2 linked regions of the Paracoccus pantotrophus genome follow. The protein of the gene in region 2 binds, or shares a complex with, the protein of the main gene of each other region. Links are inferred from orthologs where the notes say so. Each region holds a gene or a part of one and is shown on either strand. Other genes may lie near its edges.

What was found. The genes of interacting proteins can lie anywhere in the genome.
Region 1: the proteins of ESD82_RS19810 (region 2) and xseA are in contact, whole or in part, in a cryo-EM structure (PDB 8TXR), measured with the Escherichia coli proteins. The link is inferred for Paracoccus pantotrophus from one-to-one orthologs.

What each region holds. Positions count from the first base shown.
Region 1 is NZ_CP044423.1:968,928-973,720, forward strand. Bases 855-3,762 are described here. They hold xseA (exodeoxyribonuclease VII large subunit), read right to left. Parts: upstream 3,135-3,762; coding sequence 1,575-3,134; downstream 855-1,574. Other genes in these bases: ESD82_RS04665 (TetR/AcrR family transcriptional regulator), read left to right, coding at 855-1,122; ESD82_RS04670 (2Fe-2S iron-sulfur cluster-binding protein), read right to left, coding at 1,140-1,463; purD (phosphoribosylamine--glycine ligase), read left to right, coding at 3,243-3,762. Outside these bases: translational GTPase TypA, read left to right, coding at 1-390; more of ESD82_RS04665, read left to right, coding at 475-854; more of purD, read left to right, coding at 3,763-4,505. UniProt on the Escherichia coli protein: Bidirectionally degrades single-stranded DNA into large acid-insoluble oligonucleotides, which are then degraded further into small acid-soluble oligonucleotides.
Region 2 is NZ_CP044426.1:1,890,188-1,895,008, forward strand. What follows is about bases 608-3,543. They hold ESD82_RS19810 (exodeoxyribonuclease VII small subunit), read right to left. Parts: upstream 2,229-3,543; coding sequence 1,986-2,228; downstream 608-1,985. Other genes in these bases: dxs (1-deoxy-D-xylulose-5-phosphate synthase), read right to left, coding at 608-1,097; ESD82_RS19805 (polyprenyl synthetase family protein), read right to left, coding at 1,123-1,986; ESD82_RS19815 (histone deacetylase family protein), read right to left, coding at 2,225-3,142; mtaB (tRNA (N(6)-L-threonylcarbamoyladenosine(37)-C(2))-methylthiotransferase MtaB), read right to left, coding at 3,369-3,543. In the rest of the region: more of dxs, read right to left, coding at 1-607; more of mtaB, read right to left, coding at 3,544-4,622; dapF (diaminopimelate epimerase), read right to left, coding at 4,628-4,821. UniProt on the Escherichia coli protein: Bidirectionally degrades single-stranded DNA into large acid-insoluble oligonucleotides, which are then degraded further into small acid-soluble oligonucleotides.

The DNA of each region.
Region 1 (4,793 bases), on a different replicon or contig from region 2:
AAGGGCGCGATCCAGGGCCGCCGCCAGGGCGTGCTGATTTCCATGGAGGACGGGGTTTCGGTGGCCTATGCGCTGTGGAACCTGGAAGAGCGCGGCAAGATGTTCATCGGCGCACAAGAGCAGGTCTATCAGGGCATGATCATCGGCGAGCATTCGCGCGACAACGACCTGGAAGTGAACCCGCTGAAGGGCAAGAAGCTGACCAACGTGCGTGCCTCGGGCACGGATGAGGCGGTGCGGCTGACCCCGCCGGTGCGCATGTCGCTGGAAGAGGCCATCGCCTATATCGACAATGACGAGCTGGTCGAGGTCACGCCCAAGAACATCCGCCTGCGCAAGCGTTACCTGGACCCGCACGAGCGCAAGCGCCAGTCCCGCGCCGAGGGTTGAGCTTCTTTCCGCCGCTTGGGATTACAGGCTTTCGCGGCGGAGAAACTCTGTTAGATTTGAAGCAAGTTGTCTCAGGAGCGGCTGATGGAAGGCCGGGGGAATATCTATCAAAGCTTGATCTTCGCCGCCCAGGAGCATCTGGAGGAAAGCGGCCGGCTGCCCTCTGACCTCGCCGAACTTGCCCCGCGCACCGCGGCGAGCGAGGAAGAGATCCGCAGCATGTTCAGTTCGATCGAGGAACTGCACGAGGGGCTGATCTATCACGCCGTCACCCTGCTCAACGATGCGCTGCGCGAGGGGGTGATCCAGGCCAATACCGCCGACCCGATCGAACAGATGCATTCGATCGCCCACAGCTATCTGGCTTGGGCCGAGGCGAATCCGACGCTGTTTCGGCTTCTGGTCGATAGGCTTTGCGGCCCGATCAAGCCCGGCAGCGCCTTGCATCGCTATACCAGCTCGATGCGCGACCTCTATCACCGCAAGCTGTCCGAGGCGCAGCGGCTCGGCATCCTGTCCCCGGACACCGACATCGACATCTCGACCATGATGCTGCATTGCCTGGTCAAGGGCGGCAACATGATGTTCCTGACGCGCAGCACCGATCCCTGGTTCGACGGCGATTCCCGCTCGACCCGCGAACTCGCCGAACGGATATTCGCCGAGTTCATGGGCAACCTGATCCGGGCCAATGCGCCCGCATCCGCGCCCGCCACCAGCGAAAAGGCCTGAGCGGGACGCGGCTGCGCTCAGATCTGGCGTTCGGGCAGGTTCACCACCAGCCCGTCGAGTTCCGGCGTCACCTTGATCTGGCAGGTCAGGCGCGAGCGCACCGGATCGGGCTGCCAGGCGAAGTCCAGCATGTCCTCTTCCATCGGATCCCTGGGCGGCAGCCGGTCCACCCATTCCGACGCCACATAGACATGGCAGGTCGAACAGGCGCAGGCGCCGCCGCAATCCGCATCGATGCCGGGTACGCCGTTGTCGCGCGCGCCCTCCATCACGGTCATGCCGGGTTTGACGTCGATTTCGTGGACGGTGCCGTTGTGCTCGATGTAAGTGATCTTGGCCATGGGTGCCTTCCTTGCGCTTCATGCCGCAGATAGGTCATCGCGCCGCAAGAGAAAAGCCCCGCCCGCGCGGCGGTTTTCCGCATCCTGCTGCGCGGCCCTGGGCCTGGCGCGCTAGAAAAGCGATTTCTGGCCCCGGGGCTCGCGCGGCTTGCGGGCGGGTTTTGCCGGGGGCGCGTCGGGGCGCGCCGTCAGTCGGCCGTCCAGGAACTCGATCTCGAAACGCGGGGCCTGCGCCGCCTCGGCCGCCTCGGTCAGCAGGCCCGCAGGACCATGCACGACGGCGAATCCGCGGCGCAGGGTCTCGCGATAGCCCAGCGTCTGGCGCAAGCGGTCCAGCCGCTCCAGCGCCTCGCGGCGGGGCGGCAGCATGCGCGCGGCGGCGGCGGCAAGCCTTGCAGCCATGCGCTCCAGCATGTCGCGGTCGCGGGCGGTCTGGCGCGCGGCATCGGCCAGCATCCGCGCGCGAGCCCGCTCCAATCGGCTGCCGAGCTCGGCCAGGCGCTCGGTCCGGCGCCGGCCCAGCCGCTCAAGGCAAAGCGGCAGCCGCTGCCCCTGCCCTTGCAACGCATCGCGCCGGCTGCGCAGCATGGTGCGCAGGGCCGACAGCGACAGCGGCAGCGCGTTCAGCCGGTCGCGGCGGGCGCGCACGAAACCGCGCAGCGCCGGCTCCAGCCGCTCGGCGAACAGGTCGAAACGTTGCCGGGCCGGGTCGGTCAGCGCCTGCGGCCGGCCAAGCGCGCGGCCCAGGTCGGCCAGCCGCTGGCGCCGGCGCTGGTTGCCCCCCTGGGCGGCGCGCATCATCCGGGCCCGGATCTCGGCCAGCCGGGCGGCCAGTTCGGCGCGCACCGGCACCGCCATCTCGGCCGCGGCGGTGGGCGTCGGCGCCCGGCGGTCCGCGGCGAAATCGATCAGCGTGGTATCGGTCTCGTGCCCCACGGCCGAGATCAGCGGAATCGCGCTGGCGGCGGCGGCACGGACCACGGCTTCCTCGTTGAAGCCCCAGAGATCCTCGAGGCTGCCGCCGCCGCGGGCGACGATGATCAGCTCGGGGCGCGGGATCGCCCCGCCCTGGGGCAGCGCGTTGAAGCCCTGGATCGCCGCGGCGACCTGCGGCGCGCAGCCCTCGCCCTGCACCGCCACCGGCCAGATCAGCACCCGCGTCGGAAAGCGGTCGCGCAGCCGGTGCAGGATGTCGCGGATCACCGCGCCCGAGGGCGAGGTCACGACGCCGATCACCCGCGGCAGATAGGGCAGCGGGCGCTTGCGCGATTCGTCGAACAGCCCTTCGGCCGCCAGCGCCTTGCGGCGCTTCTCCAGCATCATCATCAGCGCGCCGACGCCGGCGGGTTCGAGTTCCTCGACGATCAGCTGGTATTTCGACTGGCCGGGAAAGGTGGTCAGCCGGCCGGTGGCGATGACCTCGATCCCCTCCTCGGGGCGGGTCGAGAGGCGCGCGGCCTGCCCCTTCCAGGTCACGGCGGCGATCACAGCGCGGTCGTCCTTGAGGTCGAAGTAAAGGTGCCCGGACGAGGGGCGCGAGACGCGGCCGATCTCGCCGCGCACGCGGACGCGGCCGAACTCGCCCTCGAGCACGCGCTTCACCGCGCCCGAGATCTCGGAGACGGTGAATTCATGGGCGTTGCTGGCGGGCGTCTCTTCGAAAAGCTCCATGGCCCGGTTGTGGCGCGGGGCGCGGGCGGGATCAAGGGGTTTGGGGGATTGATCCGGCGCGGGGCAGTTCCTAGAAGTCGCCAGACATTCGCAAGGGGGCCTTTTCGCATGAACATCCTGATCCTCGGCAGCGGCGGGCGCGAACATGCGCTGGCCTGGGCGATCCGGCAGAATCCGAAATGCGACCGGCTGTTCGTCGCGCCGGGCAATGCCGGGATGGAGCCGCTGGCCCGGCTGGCGGAACTGGACATCCTGTCCGGCCCCGCCGTGATCGGCTTTTGCGAGGAGAACGCCATCGACCTGGTGGTGATCGGCCCCGAGGCGCCGCTGGCGGCCGGCGTCGCCGACGAATTGCGGGCGGCGGGGATCCTGGTCTTCGGCCCGTCCAGGGCGGCGGCGATGCTGGAGGCCTCGAAAAGCTTCACCAAGGCGGTCTGCGACGCCTGCGGCGCGCCGACCGCCGCCTGGGCGCGCTTCGATGCCGCCGAGCCGGCGCGGGCCTATATCCGCGCGCAGGGCGCGCCCATCGTCGTGAAGGCGGACGGGCTGGCCGCCGGCAAGGGCGTGACCGTCGCGATGACCGAGGCCGAGGCCGTCGCCGCCGTAGACGACGCCTTCGGCGGCGCCTTCGGCACGGCCGGGGCCGAGGTGGTGATCGAGGAGTTCATGGAGGGCGAGGAGGCGAGCTTCTTCGTCCTGTGCGACGGGACGGATTGTCTGCCGATCGGCACCGCCCAGGACCACAAGCGCGTGGGCGACGGCGATACCGGGCCGAATACCGGCGGCATGGGCGCCTATTCCCCGGCCCCGGTGCTGACCGAAGCCATCCAGGACCAGGTGATGGCCGAGATCGTGCGCCCCACCGTGGCCGAGATGGCGCGGCGCGGTACGCCGTTCCAGGGCGTGCTCTATGCTGGGCTGATGATCGAGGGCGGCCGGGCGCGGCTGGTGGAATACAATGTCCGCTTCGGCGACCCGGAATGCCAGGTGCTGATGATGCGGCTGGGCGCGCAGGCGCTGGACCTGATCCTGGCCTGCGCCGAGGGCCGGCTGGGCGAGATGGCGGTGAGCTGGGCCGACGACCACGCGCTCACCGTGGTGCTGGCCGCGAAGGGCTATCCCGGCGCCTATGAGAAGGGCAGCATGATCGGCGGGCTCGATGCGCTGCCCGAGGACAGTTTCCGCATGGTGTTTCACGCCGGAACCGCGCGGCGCGACGGGCAGATCGTCGCCACCGGCGGGCGCGTCCTGGCCGCGACCGGGCGCGGGGCGACGCTGGCCGAGGCGCATGCCCGCGCCTATGCGCTGGTCGACGGCATCGACTGGCCCGAGGGATTCTGCCGCCGCGACATCGGCTGGCGCGCGCTTTGAGACGCCGCGCCTGCGGCACGGGCGGATGGGTATTTGAAGAACGAAGAAGTCCCCGGGGCGGTGCGAGATGGCATCGCCCCGGCCGGTTCCAGGGCCGGGAAAAGTCCGGCGGGCGTATTTTTTGCCTTTTCAAGCCGGTGGCGCGGGTCTTATAGTCCGCGCCATGACTCGGATGCAGCAGATCATTGCCACGGCCCCGCACGCGCATGACGGCGCGCGCATTGCCGTGAACCACCGCGGTCTCCTTCTTCTTACGCTGCGCTGAGCGGGTCTCCGGGCCGCCGCTCA
Region 2 (4,821 bases):
CGCGGAAAACGCTCGGCGAACAGATTCAGCCCGGTGCCGTCCGGCATGGCGGCGGTGACGGCGACAATGCGGGCGTCGCGGCTGGCCTGATCGACCAGCGCACGGGCAAAGACCGAGGTATAGCTGGGTGCGTTCGATTTCGCCTTGGCCTGCGCGCCGGTGTGAACGTCGAATTTCGCCGTGGCATGGCCCTTGTCGGCGGCGCGCTCGGCCGGGCCGTAGCCCTTGCCCTTGCGGGTCACGACATGCAGCAGCACCGGCCCCGTCGCCCGCGCCTTGACCGTGCGCAGAAGCGGCAGAAGCTGGTCGAGGTCGTGGCCATCGACCGGGCCGATATAGGAAAACCCCAGTTCCTCGAACAGCGTGCCGCCGACGGTCATGCCCTTGAGCATCTCCTTGGCCCGCCGCGCCCCCTCTTGCAGGCTGGGCGGCAGGAAGCCGACCGCGCCCTTGGCGACGGCCTTGAGATCCTGGAACGGCCCCTCGGCGTAAAGCCGGGTCAGATAGCGCGACAGCGCCCCGGTGGGCGGCGCGATGGACATCTCGTTGTCGTTCAAGACCACGAACAGCCGCTTGCCCAGGTCGCCGGCATTGTTCAGCGCCTCGAAGGCCATGCCCGCGCTCATCGCGCCGTCGCCGATCACCGCGACGGCATCGCCCGGATCGCCGCCCAGTTCGCGCGCCATGGCAAAGCCCAGCGCCGCGCTGATCGAGGTCGAGCTGTGCCCGGCGCCGAACGGGTCATAGGCACTTTCCGAACGCTTGGTGAAACCGGAAAGCCCGCCCTCCATCCGCAGGGTGCGGATGCGGTCGCGGCGCCCGGTCAGGATCTTGTGCGGATAGCATTGATGGCCCACGTCCCAGATGATCTTGTCGCGCGGTGCGTCAAAGACCGCGTGCAGCGCCACGGTCAGTTCGACCACGCCCAGCCCGGCGCCCAGATGGCCGCCGGTGACGGAAACGGCGCTGACCGTCTCGGCCCGCAGCTCGTCGGCAAGCTGCCGCAGCTCGCGATCGGTCAGATCCTTGAGGTCGGACGGCAGGTGAACCCGGTCCAGGATCGGCGTCGCGGGGCGGTGGGAAGTTTCATCGGTCATGGCTTGCCCCTCTCCGGGCGGGCTGTCAGGCGTCGCGTTCGATAACGAAACGCGCGAGCTGCCGCAAGTTTCCTGCGCCCTCGCCATAGGCATCAAGGGCGGCTTCGGCATCTCGGACCAGCGCGCGCGCCTTGTCCCGCGCGCCCTCCAGCCCCAGCAGCGAGACGAAGGTCGCCTTGTTGGCGGCGCCGTCCTTGCCGGTGCGCTTGCCCGTCTCGGCCTCGGTGCCGGTCACGTCGAGAATGTCGTCCTGGATCTGGAAGGCCAGGCCCAGGTTGCGGGCATATTCCGCCAGCGGGCCGGGATCCTCGCCCGCCATGACCGCGCCGGCGGTGGCGGCGAACTGGATCAGCGCCCCGGTCTTGGCCTGCTGCAGCCGGGTGATGGCGGCAAGGTCCAAGGGCTCGGCGGCGGTCTCGGCGGCGATGTCCAGCGCCTGGCCCCAGACCATGCCGCGCCCGCCCGCCGCATCGGACAGGCCGCACACCAACGCCAGCCGCGCCTCGGGCGGGCCGACCAGCGGCTCGGTCAAAAGGCCAAAAGCCAGGCTTTGCAGCGCGTCGCCGGCCAGGATGGCGGTGGCCTCGGACCATTGCACATGCACGGTGGGCAGGCCGCGGCGCAGGTCGTCGTCGTCCATCGAGGGCAGATCGTCATGGACCAGGCTATAGGCATGCAGCGCCTCGACCGCCGCCGCGACCGGCAGCGATGCTGCGTCGGGCAAGCCGAACAGCCGCGCCGATTCCATGACCAGGAAGGCGCGGATGCGCTTGCCGCCGGTGCAGGCATAGCGCATGGCATCGGTCAGCTCGCCCTCGGGCAGGCCGGCCATGACCTCGTCCAGCGCGGCCTGGACCTGCGCCTTCACCTCGGCAAGGCGGTCCCGCATCACAGCCCCTCGGCCGGAACGGTCCCGTCGGGCTGGCCGTTGGCCGCCAAAGTGATCTTTTCCACCCGCTCCTCGGCCTCGCGCAGGCGCTTGTCGCAATGCGCCCGCAGGGCCGCACCGCGCTCGTAGAGCTTGATCGATTCCTCCAGCGTGGCCTCGCCATGCTCCAGACGGCCGACCGTCGCCTCCAGCTCTTTCATCGCCTCCTCGAAGGACATGTTCTCGATCTCGGTCCCGGTCACGCGGCAGTCTCCCTCAGCACATCGACATGGGCGCGCGCCGAGCGGCCCAGAGCGGCCAGATCATAACCGCCTTCCAGCGCCGATACCACCGGGGCCGAACACCCCGCCGCCGTGTCGCAGATCATCCGGGTGATGGCGGTGAAATCCGCCTCGCGCCACATCAGCGCGGCAAGGGGGTCGTCGGCATGGGCGTCGAACCCGGCCGAGACCAGCACCAGCTGCGGCCGCCAGGCCGCGACCCGGTCGCAGATCGCCCGCCAGGCCGCGCGCGCCTCGTCCCCGCCGCTGCCCGGCGCCAGCGGCATGTTGACGATCTGGCCATGCGCACCCCGCTCCGAGGCCGCGCCGGTGCCGGGATAAAGCGGCACCTGGTGGGTCGAGGCGAAGAACGCCCGCTTCTCGTCCCACAGCACGTCCTGGGTGCCGTTGCCGTGATGCACGTCGAAATCCAGCACCGCCACCCGGTCCAGCCCGTGATGGTCCAGCGCCCGCAGGGCGGCGATGGCGACCGAGGACAGGATGCAGAACCCCATGGCCTTCATGCGCTCGGCATGATGGCCCGGCGGGCGCATGGCGACGAAGGCATTGGGCGCCTCGCCCGCCAGCACCGCATCCACGGCGGCGCAGGCCCCGCCGGCGGCATGGCGCGCCGCCTCCAGGCTGCCCGGCGCCAGATAAGTGTCCGAATCGAGCATGCTCCAGCCCTCGGCCGGCAGCTTCCGCCGCAAAAGCGCCAGGTACCCGGCCGGATGGGCGCGCAGGATGTCCCTCTCCGCCGCCTCGGGCGCCTCGCGCCGCTCCAGGTCCATCCCCTCCAGCGCGGCCAACACGGCATCCAGCCGGGCCACCTGCTCGGGATGGCTGGGCGGCGTCACATGCGAAAAGCCCGAGGGATGCGTATAAAGCAAGGTCATCGGCCCAAGGATTATGGACAGCCGCCCCGCCCGGCAAGGAAATGTTCCGCAGCTTGCCGAAAATCCCGCCCCCGAACAGGGCAAATGCCCGCCAGGCCCGCACCCGCAATGGCGGCACCCCGCCCCGGCTTCTTTCTTGGTCAAATATCCTCGGGGGGAGTCCGGCGGCCGCAGGCCGGTGGACGGGGGGCAGACAGCCCCCGCGGCCACGCTGAAACGGCCGCCCTCAGGCCCTCAGCCGCTGCCCGTCATGGCCGGCGATGCGCAGCTCCACCAGCGTGCCCTCGGGCATGTCGCGGTCGAAGGCGACCTCGGTGAAATGCTCCGTCCGGCCCAGCCGCGGCCCCTCGGTCAGCACCATGCGCAGCGCGCCGAGCTCGGCCTCAAGATGCCGGGCCAGCGCCGCATCGCCCGCCGCCCGCAGCCGCGCCGCGCGCTCCCTGATCGCCGGGCCGGGCACGCGCGGCATCCGCGCCGCCGGCGTGCCCTTCCGCGCCGAATAGGGAAACACATGCAGGAAGGTCAGCCCGCAATCCTCGACCAGCTTCAGGCTGTTTTCAAACATCGCCTCGGTCTCGGTCGGGAAGCCGGCGATGATGTCGGCGCCGAAGACGATGCCGGGCCGCAGCTTGCGCGCCGCCTCGCAGAAACGGATGGCGTCGTCGCGCAGGTGGCGGCGCTTCATCCGCTTCAGGATCATGTCGTCGCCGGCCTGCAGCGACAGGTGCAGATGCGGCATCAGCCGCGGCTCGGTGGCGATGGCCAGCATCAGGTTTTCGTCCGCCTCGATCGAATCGATCGAGCTGATGCGCAGCCGCGGCAGATCCGGCACCAGCCGCAGGATACGCATGACCAGATCGCCCAGCCGCGGCTGCCCCGGCAGATCGGCGCCCCACGAGGTCAGGTCCACCCCGGTCAGCACCACCTCGTTGAAGCCGCGATCCCGCAGCCGCTTGATCTGGTCCACCACCACCCCCGCCGGCACCGAGCGCGAATTGCCCCTGCCGTAAGGAATGATGCAGAAGGTGCAGCGATGATCGCAGCCGTTCTGCACCTGCACATAGGCCCGATGCCGGCCGAAGCCGTCGATCAGGTGGCCCGCCGTCTCGCGCACCGACATGATGTCGTCGACCTGCACCCGCTCGGTCTCGCCGATCAGGTCGGGGGCCTGCATCGCGGCCCAGGTTGCCGGCTGCATCTTTTCGTGGTTGCCGATGACGCGGCTGACCTCGGCCATGGCGGCGAAGGTCTCGGGCTCGGTCTGGGCGGCGCAGCCGGTGACGATGACCGGGGCGCCGGGGTTCTCGCGCGCCAGCCGGCGGATCTCCTGCCGGGCCTTGCGCACCGCCTCGGCCGTCACCGCACAGGTGTTCACGATCACCGCGCCCTGCAGCCCGGCGGCCTCGGCCATCTCGCGCATGGCCTCGGTCTCATAGGCGTTCAGCCGGCAGCCGAGGGTGGCGAAAACCGGGGGCTTCAGATCCTTCATCCGCGCCAGACCCCGTCGAAGACATGCGCCGTCGGCCCGGTCATCCAGACCCCGTCCTCACGCCAGTCGATCTCCAGCTGCCCGCCCGGCACGTTGACCTTGACCCGCCGCCCGGTCAGCCCGCGCCGCGCCGCCGCCACCACCGCCGCGCATGAGCACGACCCCGAGGCCAGGGTGATGCCGGTGCCGC